DNA from 3 places in the Streptomyces endophyticus genome. Region 2 is predicted to be linked to each of the others. Evidence: riboswitches for the same ligand, from Rfam matches in the RefSeq annotation. Region 2 holds a riboswitch; each other region holds the start of a gene.
What was found. A riboswitch is a leader RNA that binds a small molecule or an ion and turns the genes downstream of it on or off. The one in region 2 is predicted to bind cobalamin.

Region 1: another riboswitch for cobalamin. It lies ahead of nicT (Nickel transporter NicT); the one in region 2 lies ahead of OKJ99_RS12345 ((2Fe-2S) ferredoxin domain-containing protein).
Region 3: another riboswitch for cobalamin. It lies ahead of OKJ99_RS40120 (prenyltransferase/squalene oxidase repeat-containing protein); the one in region 2 lies ahead of OKJ99_RS12345 ((2Fe-2S) ferredoxin domain-containing protein).

What each region holds. Positions count from the first base shown of each region.
Region 1 is NZ_JAOZYC010000164.1:85,639-90,170, forward strand. Features, by position in the region: gene OKJ99_RS33200 (translation factor GTPase family protein) at 1-1,250, opposite strand, end outside; gene nicT (Nickel transporter NicT) at 1,399-2,520, opposite strand; cobalamin riboswitch at 2,552-2,767, opposite strand; gene OKJ99_RS33210 (inorganic diphosphatase) at 2,771-3,274, opposite strand; gene OKJ99_RS33215 (GNAT family N-acetyltransferase) at 3,340-3,831, opposite strand; gene rho (transcription termination factor Rho) at 3,862-4,532, opposite strand, start outside.
Region 2 is NZ_JAOZYC010000093.1:158,384-162,915, reverse strand. Features, by position in the region: gene metE (5-methyltetrahydropteroyltriglutamate--homocysteine S-methyltransferase) at 1-1,332, opposite strand, end outside; cobalamin riboswitch at 1,526-1,748, opposite strand; cobalamin riboswitch at 1,836-1,958, shown strand; gene OKJ99_RS12345 ((2Fe-2S) ferredoxin domain-containing protein) at 2,020-2,412, shown strand; gene OKJ99_RS12340 ((2Fe-2S)-binding protein) at 2,409-3,083, shown strand; gene OKJ99_RS12335 (amidohydrolase family protein) at 3,205-4,395, shown strand; gene OKJ99_RS12330 (hypothetical protein) at 4,414-4,532, opposite strand, start outside.
Region 3 is NZ_JAOZYC010000196.1:200,523-205,054, forward strand. Features, by position in the region: gene OKJ99_RS40105 (ABC transporter ATP-binding protein) at 1-107, opposite strand, end outside; gene OKJ99_RS40110 (energy-coupling factor transporter transmembrane component T) at 104-1,234, opposite strand; gene OKJ99_RS40115 (SCO2322 family protein) at 1,240-1,836, opposite strand; gene OKJ99_RS40120 (prenyltransferase/squalene oxidase repeat-containing protein) at 1,899-3,128, opposite strand; adenosylcobalamin-variant (AdoCbl-variant) riboswitch at 3,232-3,307, opposite strand; gene OKJ99_RS40125 (flotillin family protein) at 3,361-4,524, opposite strand.

The DNA of each region.
Region 1 (4,532 bases), on a different contig from region 2:
CCGAACTCCTCGGCGAGCGTGGCCTGCACGACCTCCTTCTGCACCTCGCCGTAGAGCGACAGGAAGACCTCCTGGCGGATGTCGTCCTGCCGCAGGCCGATCAGCGGGTCCTGCTCGGCGAGCTGGGTGAGCGCGGCGAGCAGGGCGCCGCGCAGCCCCGGCCGGTCCGGGTCGACGACGGTCTCCAGGGTCGGCGGCGCGAAGTGGTGCTCCTTGACGGGCACCTGGGGCTCGCCGAGGTCGTCCCCGACGCGTACCCCGCCGAGCCCCCACAGGCGGGCCACCTGTCCGGGACCCGCTTCCGTACGCGGTGTGTCCGCCCCGTCCGCGAAGACGCGCACCGACGTCACCCGGTCCTCCCCGCCACCGGGCAGCGCGATCCGCTCGCGCACCCGCAGCGCCCCGGTGAACACGCGGGCATACGTGATCTTCTCGCCGGCCGGGCCGCGCTCCACCTTGAACACGCGGGCGGACAGCGGTAGTTGGGGCAGTTCCTCGGCGGGAGGCAGCAGCCGCGTGACGCCGTCCACGAGGGCGTCGACCCCCGCCCCGGTCATCGCCGAGCCGAAGTACACGGGATGCGCCTCGGTGCGCGCCGTCCGCTCGGCGAGCGCGTCGCGCAGCCAGCCGTACGTGACCGACTCCTCGTCCTTGACGTACGCCTCCAACAGCGCGTCGTCGCGGGCGGAGAGCACGTCGACCAGGCGGGCGCGATGGGCGGCGTCCTGGGCGGCGTAGGGGACACAGAGCGCGTCCCGGCCGCCGAGGCCGCGCGTCACCGTGTTCATCGGGACCATGGCGGGCGCGAGTTTGCGCCGCAGGTCGTCGAGGAGTGAGGCCTCGCGGGCGCCCGCGCGGTCGACCTTGTTCACGAACACCACGGTGGGGATGCGCAGTCGGCGCAGCGTCCGCATCAGGACGCGGGTCTGCGCCTGCACGCCCTCCACGGCAGAGACGACGAGCACCGCCCCGTCGAGCACCCCGAGCACCCGCTCGACCTCGGCGATGAAGTCGGGGTGGCCAGGCGTGTCCACGAGGTTGACGCTCGTGTCGCCGAGCGGGAACGACGCCACGGCCGACTTGATGGTGATGCCGCGTCGGCGCTCCAGGTCGAGGGAGTCGGTGCGGGTGCTTCCGTCGTCGACCCGGCCGAGCTCGTCGATCACCCCTGCGGTGTGCAGGAGCCGCTCGGTCAGGCTGGTCTTACCGGCGTCGACGTGCGCGAGAATGCCCAGATTCAATGTGTGCACTGGCAGTCATGTCCTTGGGGGAGAGGGCAGGGGCCTTCTGAAGGAACATGTCTGCAGTGCGCATGGATCGGTCCTCACGGTCGGGGCGCGCGGCCTACTGCCGCATGGAGCTCAGTGCAGCAGTCGGCCGCGCGCCCCGGCAACCGATTTACGCGCCGTCGGCGACCCGCGCCGACCACCGTTGCTCGACCCTCGCAAGCCGCCAGTAGGCGATCGCCGCCGCCCAGACGGCCACGAACAGGCCCACGATCACGTACCCGACGTTGTCGAGGTCGAGACCGGCGATCCAGCCGGTGGCGGCGTCGCTCAGGTCGAGCTTGTCGTGCAGGACGCCGACGAGTTCGATCGTGCCGATGAAGAACGCGACCGCGATCGACAGACCGGTGATGGTGAGGTTGTAGAACACCTTGCGCACCGGGTTGGAGAACGCCCACTGGTAGGCGAAGTTCATGAACGTGCCGTCGAGCGTGTCGAACAGGCTCATGCCCGCGGCGAACAGCAGCGGCAGGCACAGGATCGCGTACCACGGCAGGCCCGCGGCGGCGCCGCTGCCCGCCATGACCATCAGCGTGACCTCGGTCGCGGTGTCGAAGCCGAGACCGAAGAGGAAGCCCAGCGGGAACATCTGCCCCGGGCGGGTGATGGACTTGGTGAAGCGGCCGAGGATCCGGTTCATGAACCCGCGGGAGTCCAGGTGCTCCTCGAGCTTGCGCTCGTCGTAGGAGCCCGCGCGCATCGCCTTGAAGACCTTCAGGATGCCCATCAGGGCCACGAGGTTGAGCGCCGCGATGAGGTACAGGAACGTACCGGAGACGGTCGTGCCGACGACGCCGAGCACCTGGTGGGTGCGGGAGCCGTCGTTCATCAGGGTGCCGGCGAGCGCCGCGCCGCCCGCGACGAGCGCCGCCATCGCGACCACCACGCTGGAGTGGCCGAGTGCGAACCAGAAGCCCACCGAGAGGGGCCGCTTGCCGTCCGCCATCAGCTTGCGGGTGGTGTTGTCGATGGCGGCGATGTGGTCGGCGTCGAAGGCGTGCCGCATGCCGAGCGTGTACGCCGTGATGCCGAGGCCGATACCGAAGGCCTTGTTGTCGACTTCATAGTGCTCGGGGACGACGAGCAGGAAGAGCACGCCGAACGCGACGACGTGCAGCGCGGCGATCACCGCGATCAGGCCGGCCGTGCGCAGCGTGTCCTCGCGGCGCCAACGGAAAGCAGGGGGAGGGGAGTTCAGGGCAGGGGAATTCTGGGAGTTCCCGGGCAGGGTCATGCGTCGATCACGCTCCAGCACCTCGTGGATCACTTCGTGAGATGCCGCGGCCGGTCTCCTGGCTTACGGGCGCGCCCGCCGCTCCGGCCTTCCCAGCGGCCGGCGGCCGCCAGTGGCGTACAGGGTGGAACGGCGCGCTCCGGACGGCGCTGTCCGAAACCCGATCACAGTGGCGAGGGCCGCTCCGGAATGGGCCCCTGAGGGGCCGTCACCGGTCTTCCCGAGCACCACGGCCCGACCACCCTACTACCTACCCCAAAGCCCGCTCACGGGCCCGTTGGATCTCCTCGTACGCCTTCTCCCGGCCCTCCCAGTGGGAGCCGTCCACCGACTTTCCGGGTTCCAGTTCCTTGTAGACCTCGAAGAAGTGGGTGATCTCCAGGCGGTCGAACTCGGCGATGTCCTCGATGTCGCGGACCGCGTCGTGCCGTGGATCGTGCGCGGGGACGCACAGGACCTTCTCGTCCGGGCCCTTCTCGTCGCTCATCACGAACATGCCGATCGCCCGGCACTCGATGACGCAGCCGGGGAACGTCGCGTCGCCGGTCAGGACGAGCGCGTCCAGCGGATCGCCGTCACCGCCGAGCGTGCCCTCGACGTAGCCGTAGTCCGCGGGGTACTGCGTCGACGTGAACAGCATCCGGTCGAGCCGGATCCGGCCGAGATCGTGGTCCATCTCGTACTTGTTCCGTGAGCCCTGCGGGATCTCCACGATCACGTCGAACGCCTCGGCGCGTGCCTGACTGCTGCCCAATGTGGCCTCCTTGCCGCATTCCGACGCCCACGAGTGTGCGCCGTACCGGGCAAGGGCGGAACCCCTCAGACGGCCGGGGGAATGGGGAATTCGAGTTCGGGTCGGTCCCAGGCGACGGCCGGCGGGCGCGCGGGCACCGTTCCGGTGCGGTGCGCGCCCATGCCGCGGTAGAAGCCCTCGGCGGGCGGGTGCGCGACGACGCGGACATGGTCGAGGCCCGCTGCCAGGGCCTGCGCCCGCATGTGGTCGACGAGCAGCCGCCCGATGCCCCGGCCCTGCGCCTCGTCCGCGACGAACATCAGGTCCAGCTCCGGCGGCTCGGTGAGCAGCGCGTAGAAGCCGAGCACCCGCTCGTCGGCCTGATCCACGGCTACGTAGACGTGGTGCGCCTCTACGTAGTCGGGGCCCACCCGGTAGCCCGCGACCATGGAGGCGTAGGGGTCCCGGTAGGCGCTGGAGCCGCGCACGAGACGGGTGAGGCGCCGGGCGTCCTGGGCGGTGGCCCGCCGGATGGCGATCGAGGGACCCCTTCCACGGCGCGTAATGCTCGCGTTCATATGTCGAGTATTACGCATTCGGGGGCGGGGTCAGGCTGCGGGCACCGTGGACCGGGCCTGGCGCAGGAACGTGGCGTTGTCCGGGGTCTCGCGCAGCTTGTCGAGCAGGGCCTCGTAGGAGGCGGCCGGGTCCCGGCTCTGCAGGGCGCGCCGCAGGCCGCGGGCGACGGACAACTCGGCTGCGGGGAGCAGGAGTTCCTCGCGGCGGGTGCCGGAGGGGATGAGTTCGACGGCCGGGTGCACGCGGCGCTGCGCCAGCGTGCGGTCCAGGCGCAGCTCCATGTTGCCGGTGCTCTTGAGCTCCTCGAAGTAGTAGTCGTCGGCGCGGGATCCGGTGTCGACGAGGGTGGTCGCGAGGATCGTCAGCGAACCGGCCTCCTCGGTGGCGCGGGCCGCGCCGAAGAAGCGCTTCGGGCCGTGCAGGGCGGCCGCGTCGACACCGCCCGACAGGGTGCGGCCGCTGGTGGAGGCGGCGTTGTTGTGCGCCCGGCACAGCCGAGTGAGGGAGTCCAGGAGGATCACCACGTCGCGGCCCTGTTCGGTGAGGCGCTTGGCGCGCTCCACGGCGAGTTCGGCGAGCGCGATGTGCGCCTTCGCCGGGCGGTCGAACGTCGAGGCGTACACCTCGCCGTGCACGGAGCGGCGCATGTCGGTGACCTCCTCGGGGCGCTCGTCGACGAGCACCACCATGAGGTGGACCT
Region 2 (4,532 bases):
CAGCAGCGGCAGGTTCAGGAGGGCCCGTTGGGCGGCGGTCCGCTCGGCGTACGGCTGCGAGCGGCGCCCATCGTGCTCGGTGACGGCGGCGGCGCGGGCCCTGACCGCCGGATCGTGGGTGATGGGCGAGGTGGCGCGGGAGTTCAACGCAGCACGGTTGGCGGCGAGTTCGGCTCCGATCACGCCGGTGCCTCGGGTCAGGCCCTTGGTGAGGGTGGCGACCTCGGCGGTCTTCTGGCGGGCGAAGGCGAGCCAGCGCCGGATCTGCGGCTCGATGTCCCGCTCCACGGACGCGTCCAGGGGGACGTGCAGAAGCGAGCAGGAAGTGGCAACGTCGACGCGGTCGGCGAGCCCGAGCAGGGTGCCGAGCGTGGCGAGGGACCACTCCAGGTCGTTGACCCAGATGTTGCGGCCGTTCACCACGCCGGCGACGAGACGCTTGCCGGACAGGCCGCCGACGGCGGCGAGTTCCTCCAGGTTGGCGGCGGCGGAGCCGGTGAAGTCGAGGGCGAGGCCGTCGACGGGAGCCTTGGCGAGCACCGGCAGGGCCTCGCCGAGCCGGTCGAAGTACGAGGCGACCAGGAGCTTCGGGCGGTCGGCGAGGGAGCCGAGGTCACGGTAGGCGCGGGCGGCGCTGTTCAGCTCGGCCGGGGTGCGGTCCTGGACCAGCGCGGGCTCGTCGAGCTGCACCCAGGCGGCACCCGAGGCACGCAGGTCGGAGAGGACTTCGGCGTAGACGGGCAGCAGCCGGTCCAGCAGGGTCAGCGGATCGAAGTCGTCGGCCACGCCGGGAGCGGGCTTCGACAGCAGGAGGTAGGTCACCGGGCCGACCAGCACGGGACGGGTGTCCAGACCGAGGGCGAGGGCTTCCCGGAGCTCCGCGACCTGCTTGGTGGAATCGGTGGTGAACACGGTGTCAGGGCCCAACTCCGGGACCAGATAGTGGTAGTTGGTGTCGAACCACTTGGTCATCTCCAGCGGAGCGACGTCCTCGGTGCCGCGGGCCATGGCGAAGTACCCGTCCAGGGCGTCCGCCGCCACGGCGGCCCGGTGGCGCTCGGGCACCGCCCCGACCATGACGGTCGTGTCCAGGACGTGGTCGTAGTACGAGAAGTCGCCGGTCGGCACCTCGTCGATGCCGGATGCGGCGAGTTCCTGCCAGGCGGAGCGGCGCAGTTCGGCGGCGGTGGCCCGGAGCGCGTCGCCGTCGACGCGGCCCTTCCAGTAGCCCTCGATCGCCTTCTTCAGTTCCCGGTTCGGGCCCTGGCGGGGGTAGCCGTACACGGTGGCCCGTGCGGCCGCGGTGTCGGCGGTGGTGGTCCTGGTGGTCACGGAATTCTCCTTCGAGAGACGTATCCCTGAGATCCCGAAGACCCCTGTGGCACGAAGGAGTGACACCACCGGAGCGGCGACCGCGCGCTGCGAGGCACGATCTTCCACCGGTATGTGTGCTCCCCCAGTCTTCGACTGGAGGTGCTCCCCTTGACCCGCCCACGAGGTCACCGAGATGTCCGCGCACGGGCCGTCCGTGCACGGGCAGTTGGCAGGTCTTCGGACTCGCGGGCACACCCACCCGAAAGGGCGGACACCTAGTGACCGTCGCTTCCCAGACCCCTCTTCCGGGGCCCAGTGCGTCTGACGGCGGTCGTTCCCACTCACCGCTGCGGGGCAGTCCCGGATTCCCACCGGGTTCCCTCTTACGACGCCCCGCCTGGCGGACGGGGCGAACCAGCTACGCCGTTCACCCTACGGGGCGTCGTGCGCGACGCGCCACAACGTCCGCCCAGCCGTGGGCCGGATGGCATGATGGCCCTGAACACGGGCGACGGCGGCCCGAGGAAACCGGTGCGAATCCGGTGCGGTACCGCCACTGTGATCGGCGAGCGGATCCCGGAAGGCCACTGCCCCGCGAGGGTGGGAAGGCCGGGACGAGCGCGGACCCGAGAGCCAGGAGACTCACGCTGTCGCCCCCTCGAAGCGATCCGGGGCGGAACTCCCCGGCGAGAGGGAGGATGCGGCATGCCTGAACGGCTCGCCGAAGCGACGGCCCCCGTAACGGACCGGGCGGTTCCGTGCCGCGTGGTCGTGTGCCGCGACTGCTGCTGCGGAACGGTCAAGGTCAACGGCGATCACGCCGCGCAGACGGCGCGGCTGCGCCGGATCGCACCGACGCGGATCTCCGAGTGCCTGGACGTCTGCGAGCAGGCCAACGTCATCGTCGTACAACCCTCGTCCGCGGGGCGGGCGGCCGGAGCGCGGCCGGTCTGGCTCGGCCTGGTGAACGACGCCGACGCCACCGAGGACATAGCGGACTGGGTGCGGACCGGCGGACCGGGCGTAGCGCCCTGCCCCGAGATCCTGGACCTCTATCTCATCGACGCGCCGCGCCGGGCCAAGACCAAGACCTCATGAGCGAGGTGGCGCCGGAACAGGTCGCCGAGGCGCTGCGGGACGTGGCGTCGCGCCTGGGCGGATTCTTCGCCCTCGACACGACGCCGACGCGGCGGCCGCCCGACGCACGACTCACCCACGCCGGTCTCGCCGCACGCGCCCAGACGGTCAACGACCACTACGCCACCGCCGAACCCCGCATCGGCGCCTCCATCGCCCACCTCGGCCTTGCGGCCCGCCTCTGGTCACCGGTCCTCGCCTGCGCGCTCGTACACGGGATCGTGCCGACGATGAGCACGGTGGAATGGTCCGGGGAGGGCTCCGCGCTCCACCTGCCCCGCCCCGAGGGACGACACGCATCGCGGCTCCCCTCGCTCGCCGACGCGGTCTTCGCGGAGGTGGACGGCGTCCTGGCGGCGGTCGAGAGCGGCCTCACCGTCAAGGTGGCTCCGCGCCTGCTGGCCGGCAACTCCGCGTCCGCGCTCGTCGGTTCGGCGGCGCAACTGCTCAGATCCCGGCCCGACCTGCGTACGGACGTCAGGCATGTGACGCAGGAACTACTGGAGACGGGCCGGCTACGGGGAACGGGTCGGATCACCGGCCCCGACCTGGCATTCCGGCGGCGCAGTTGCTGCCTCTTCTACCGCGCGCCCGGCGGCGGCAAGTGCGGAGACTGCTGCCTGGTGCGGTGATCGCCGCACGACACAGCGGAGCCGGGAGAGACCGACATCCACGAACTCCTCGCTCCGTCTGATGTCCTGGCTCCATGCTCCATCAGCTGTCGTCCTCGCATGCGAAAGAGAGCCGCGATTCATGTTGATCACCGCCGCGCGCGCCCTGGCCGGACCTGATCGTCACGTTGTCGCCGACGCGGGTGTCCTCGTACGCGGGGGCGTCATCGCCGGCGTCGGACCACGCGAAGAGGTCGAGCGCCAGGCACGGCCCGATGAGCCCCGGCTCGACTTCCCCGCCGGGACCGTGCTCCCGGGCCTGATCGATGCCCACGTGCACCTCTGCTTCGACGCGGGCCCGGACCCCGTCGCCACGCTCCAGGAACAGGGCGACGAGGCGCTGTTCGCCGAGATGGCAGGCCGGGCGCGGCGGTTGCTGAGCGCGGGGGTCACGGCGGCCCGCGACCTCGGCGACCGCAACGGCCTCACAGTGCGTCTCGCCCAGGACATCCGGGAGGGCTCGGCCGTCGGTCCGCGCGTCGTCCCGGCGACGACGCCCGTCACTCCGCCCGGTGGCCACTGCTGGTTCCTCGGCGGCGAAGTCTCCGGACCCGACGGGATCCGGCGGCTGGTCCGGCGCAACGTCGAGGCCGGTGCCCAGGTCATCAAGGTCATGGTGACCGGCGGCGGACTCACCAAGGGCGGGGCCAAGAGCTGGGAGTCCCAGTTCTCCGACGAGGAGTTGGCCGCGCTCGTCGACGAGGCGCACCGCACCGGACTGCCGGTCGCCGCGCACGCGCACGGCGCGGACGGCATCACCGCCGCGGTCACGGCGGGGGTCGACACCATCGAGCACTGCACGTGGATGACGGCCGACGGATTCGAGGTCCGCCAGGACGTGCTCGACCAGATCATCGAGCGGAACATCTACGTCTGCCCCACGGTCGGCCCGCACTGGCGGATGCTGCCGCAGTTCTTCGGTGCCGAGCGCGCCGAGGCCATGTTCGACGCGGTACGTCGGATGGCCGAGGCCGGTGTACGGCTGATCGCGGGCACCGACGCGGGCGTCCAACGCGCCGGTTTCGACGGCCTACCCGCCGGCCTGACGTTCTACGAGCACCTGGGCGTGCCCAACGACCGCGTCCTCGCCATGGCCGCGACGGAAGCTGCCCAAGCGCTGGGCTTGGACGAGACGACCGGGCAACTCACCCCCGGCTACAGCGCGGACGTCCTCGTGGTGGACGGCGACCCGCTCACGGACATCGGGGCGCTGCAGTCCGTGGAGACCGTGATCGCGGCGGGCAGGCGCCATGAGGTGGGTCGTAACTCCTAGCAGCGGCAGGGGAGTTGCTCAGTTCCCGGACCCCTCGCACGGGTCGTCGCCCGGATCCAGTGGCCGGGTGTCCGCCGCAAGGCAGGAGGAGTAGACGCGCGACGGCGTGGGCTGCGGCTCCGGTTCCGATGCGGCAC
Region 3 (4,532 bases), on a different contig from region 2:
CCGGCGAGGAGCATCAACTCGCCCTCGGGTACGTGGAGGTGGATGCCGTGGACGGTGGGGTGCGGCGCGCCGTCGTAGGTCACGGAGACGTTCTCGAAGCGGATCATGACGACGCCTCCGTCGGCTTGTCGGGTACGGGCTTGTCGGGAACGGGGGCGAGGAAGGCCGGGAGCAGGCCGAGCAGGATGCCCGCCGCCGGCCACAGCGGCAGCTCCGGCGCCGCGAGCGGGACCACCGGCGGCTGGAGGGCGGCCGGGTCGCGCGTTCCGGCCCAGATCATCGCCGCCGCGGCCGTCGCCCCGGACGCCGCGACCAGCCAGGCCCGTACGCCCCACACATCGGGCCGGTAGCGGGTCCTGACCGTGCGTCGGCCGCCGAGCCACAGCCCGCCGAGCGCGGCGGCGACCCCGGCGAGCAGCACCGGGAGCCCGTATCCGGCGCCCGACGCGGCGAGCAGCCCGTACGTTCCCGCGCACACCCCGATGAGGCCGCCCAGCGTGAGCGCGGCCGTGGCGCGGCGGACGGCGGGCGGCACCTCGGCGGTGCGGCCGTAGCCGCGCGCGTCCATCGCGGCGGCCAGCGAGACCGAGCGCTCCAACGCGCCCTCCAGGACCGGGAGGCCGACCTGGAGCAGCCCGCGCAGGCCGCTGTCCGGGCGGCCGCGCAGGCGTCGCGCCGCCCGCAGCCTGCGGACGTCCGCGACCAGGTTCGGGGCGAACGTCATCGCCACGACGACCGCGACCCCGGCCTCGTACAGCGCGCCCGGCAGCGACTTGAGCAGGCGGGACGGGGAGGCGAGCGCGTTCGCGGCGCCCACGCAGATGAGGAGGGTGGCCAGCTTCAGGCCGTCGTAGAGCGCGAAGACGAGGCCTTCGAGGGTGACCGGGCCGCCGATCCGCACCCCCTGCGCCCAGTCGGGCAGCGGTACTTCGGGCAGCGTGAACAGGAGGTGCGTGCCCGGGATCGCCGAGCCGAGCAGCGTCGCGAAGACCAGCCGGATGCCGAGCACGGCGAGCGCCAGCTTCACGAACGCCCCGTACGAACGCGCCCACGGCGCCTCGGTGCGGCGCGCCGCCACCACGTACCCGGCGACGCCGATCAGCAGCGCGAGCAGCAGCGGGTTCGTGGTGCGGGACGCGGCCGTGCCGAGGCCGAGCGCCCAGATCCACCAGGCGCCCGGGTGCAGCGAGTTGGAGCGGTGCGCCCGAGGGGCGCGGAGCGTACGACCGGACATCGGGGTCAGCCGCGGCGGCGTCGGGCCTGTACGCCCGCCGCGACGCCGAGCACGACGACCACGGCGATGCCCGCGATGAGCCCGATGGAGGGGCCGTCGTCCGAACCGGAGTCGGCCGGCTGTGAGGCTGCCTTGTCGGTCTTCCCCGACACCTGCTCACCGCAGCCCGACTTCGGGTAGCCCGAGATCGCGCACAGCATTGCGCTGCTGTCGTAGCGCAGCGGCTTCGCGACGGCGGCGAGCGCGTCGGCGCTCGTCGCGTCCTCGGCGACCTGCGCGCACGCGGTGCGTGGCTTCGGCGGGGTCTCGCCGGACGGGGCGTCGGCCCCCGTGCCGAAGTCGATGACGAGCGCGACGCGCTTCTTGCCGTCCTCTGCGGGAGTGTCCTCGCAGATCGCGTCGAAGTCGGCGGTACCGCGCGGCTGCTTCGCGTCCTTCGAGTCCGCGCTCACCGCGAACCGGAAGCCCTGCACGTCCCCGTCCGCAGGCTTGGCCTGCGAGGGGCCGGCCGTCGCGTACGTCCATGACGTGCCGGAGCCGCCGTCCCGCTCCCAGAACGACCAGTACCGGTACCCGGCCGCCTGCGCCGGGGCCACGGTCATGGCGAGCAGCGCGACGAGCAGTCCGAGGACGAGTCCGCCGAGCCCGGCCGACCTGCGCGCGGTCACGGCTGCTGCTTCTTGCGGCCGCTGAACAGGAAACCGGCGCCCACGGCGGCGATGAACATCACGCCGATGATCCACCAGTTGGTGCCGCCACCGCCGTCGTCCTTCTTCTCGTCCGAGTCCGACGCGGAGGACTTGGTGGAGGCGGGCTCGGGGCCCGTCTTGTTCAGCGCGCTCACCAGGTCGGTGCCGCCGAAGTCGCGCGGGTCGTTGCCGGTGGCGTGCGCGGCGAAGATCAGCTCGGCGTAGGCGGCGGGCCCGGTCTGCGCGGCCCAGCCCTTCGCGTTCTTCTCCAGCCAGGTGTACGAGTCCTTCGTGGCCTTGACGCCCTCCGCCGCGGCGACGGCGGTGACCGCGTCGGCGGTGTTGCCGTAGTCGGGCTGATCGGTGGAGCCGGCCAGCTGGGACTTCAGGTAGAGGTGGGTGTCGAGCTGGTTCTGGAGGTAGACGGCGCCGTTGTGCGCGACAGCCTCCGCGCTCTTGCCGTCCTCGCAGGTGTACGTGTCCGGGGCCGTGCCCTTGCCGGGCGCGAAGCCGGCGCCGAGGGCGCCGAGCACACCGGCGGCGGTGGCGTCGGCGTTCGCGGCGAGCCTGCCCTTCTTGTCGGGCTGGTAGGCGAGGGCGCCGCCGTCCTTGCCCTTGGCGCAGGGGAGGGCGAGCGAGGCGAGGGCGTCGGCGCCGGTCTTCCCCTTGCCCGACTTCACCTCGGACGGCTTCTCGCCGGCCGCGACGAGGGCGCCGATGGCGACGGACGTCGAGTTGGCGTCGCTGTCCATGCCGAGGCTGTAGCCCCAGCCGCCGTCGGCGTTCTGGCTCTTCTTCAGCCGGTCGACGCCCTTGGCGACCTCGCCGTCCCGGCCGCCGACCGCGGCGAGGGCCTGCACGGCGGCCGCGGTGGCGTTGCTGTCGATCTTCGTCTTGGTGTCGCAGGGCTTGGTGGGTTCGGCGCGGAAGGCGGCGAAGCCGCCGTTCTCGCACTGCTGCCCGGCCAGCCAGTCGACGGCCTTCTGAGCGGGCTTGACGCCCACCGTGTCCTGCGCGACGAGCGCGAGGGACTGGCGCCAGACCCCGTCGAACGTGGGGTCGCCCTTGCCGTAGAGACCCGACGGGAGAGCCGTCTTCGGCGAGGGGGAGGCACTGGCGGCGTCGTCTGCGGTCGCGGCCTGCGCACCCATGGCGCCGATCGCGACGGTCGCGGCGACGAGCGCGGCGCTGCGGCGAATGTTCATGGTGGGGCGGATGCCTCTCCCTGCGGGGAGCGGGGCGGCGCGGCACACGGGGGTACCGGGCGGCTCCGGCTCCGTATTCCTCGACGGTCCTGAGCCGAGCAGGTACGTACGAGGCATTCCGGCTGTGACGGTTGCGGGTCAGCGCCGGATTTGCACCGGCTTCCCCTCGTACGTACGTACTGACGACGTCTTTACTGTACCCGGCGGGACCTCAAGCCCCGCTCTGTGGACGTCAGCGGACGTCCACCGGACCGTCGTCGCTCCCGCGCGGAGCGCCCACGTAGCGTTCGATCGTCGAGCCGGCCTCGGCGCCGCCTTCCCCGCCCAGGTTCTTGCGGACCGAGTCCAGGATGGTCAGGCCCTGGCCCACCAGACCCGCCGCGATCTCGCCCAGGCCGTCCGCGCCGTTCAGGACGTTGACGTTCGCCCCCGCGAGGCCCGCGGAGGCCTCCTTCACGATCTGCGGGAGCTGGTCGATGAGCATGCGGTCGAGGGCGACGCGGTCGTACGACGCCGCCGCCTCCGCCTGGATCTTCATCCGCTCGGCCTCGGCGAGGGCAAGCACGCGGATGCGCTCCGCGTCGGCCTGGGCCGGCTTGACGATCTCCGAGATGAGCTGCTTCTCCCGCAACTCGGCCTGCTTCAGGGCGAGTTCCGTCTGGGCGGTCAGCACCTCCTGCTGGGCGTGGGCGAGCGCGAGGGGGCCCGCCTGGTCGGCCTGTGCCTTGGCCCGGTCGACCTCGGCGTTGTACTCGGCCTGCACGACCGCGGTCTCCCGCGCGTACTCGGCCTGCTTGCGGGCCGCCGCCTGCTCCGCCTCGGTGGACGCCTGCGTGGCCTGCGCCTGAGCGATCTGCGCCTGCCGCTGGATGGCCGCCTTGTGCGGGCGCGACATCGCCTCGATGTATCCGGTCTGGCCGTCGTCGATGGACTGGATCTGCAGCGAGTCGACGTGCAGGCCGATCTTCGCCATCTCGGCCTTCGACGTGTCGAGGACCTCCGTGGCGAGCTTCTGCCGCTCGGTCACGATTTCCTCGACCGTCATCGATCCGATGATCGAGCGCAGGTGACCGGCGAAGATGCGACCGGTGAGGACCGACATCTGGTCCTGGTCGGAGAGGAACCGCTGGCCGGCGTTGACGATCGACTCATGGTCGTTGCCGACCTTGAAGGCGATGACCGCGCGCACGGTCAGGGCGATGCCCTGTTTGGTCACACACTTCTCGACGACCTCCGCCTCGCTCATCGCGAGCGACAGGAAGCGGGTCTTGCGGAACACGGGGAGCACGAACTTTCCGTGCCCGGTGACGACGCGGAACGGCGCTCCCCCAAGTCCCCGCCTGCCGCCCGAGATCAGCATCGCCTCGTCGGGAGCGGGAACGCGATATCCGAACATGCCTGTAC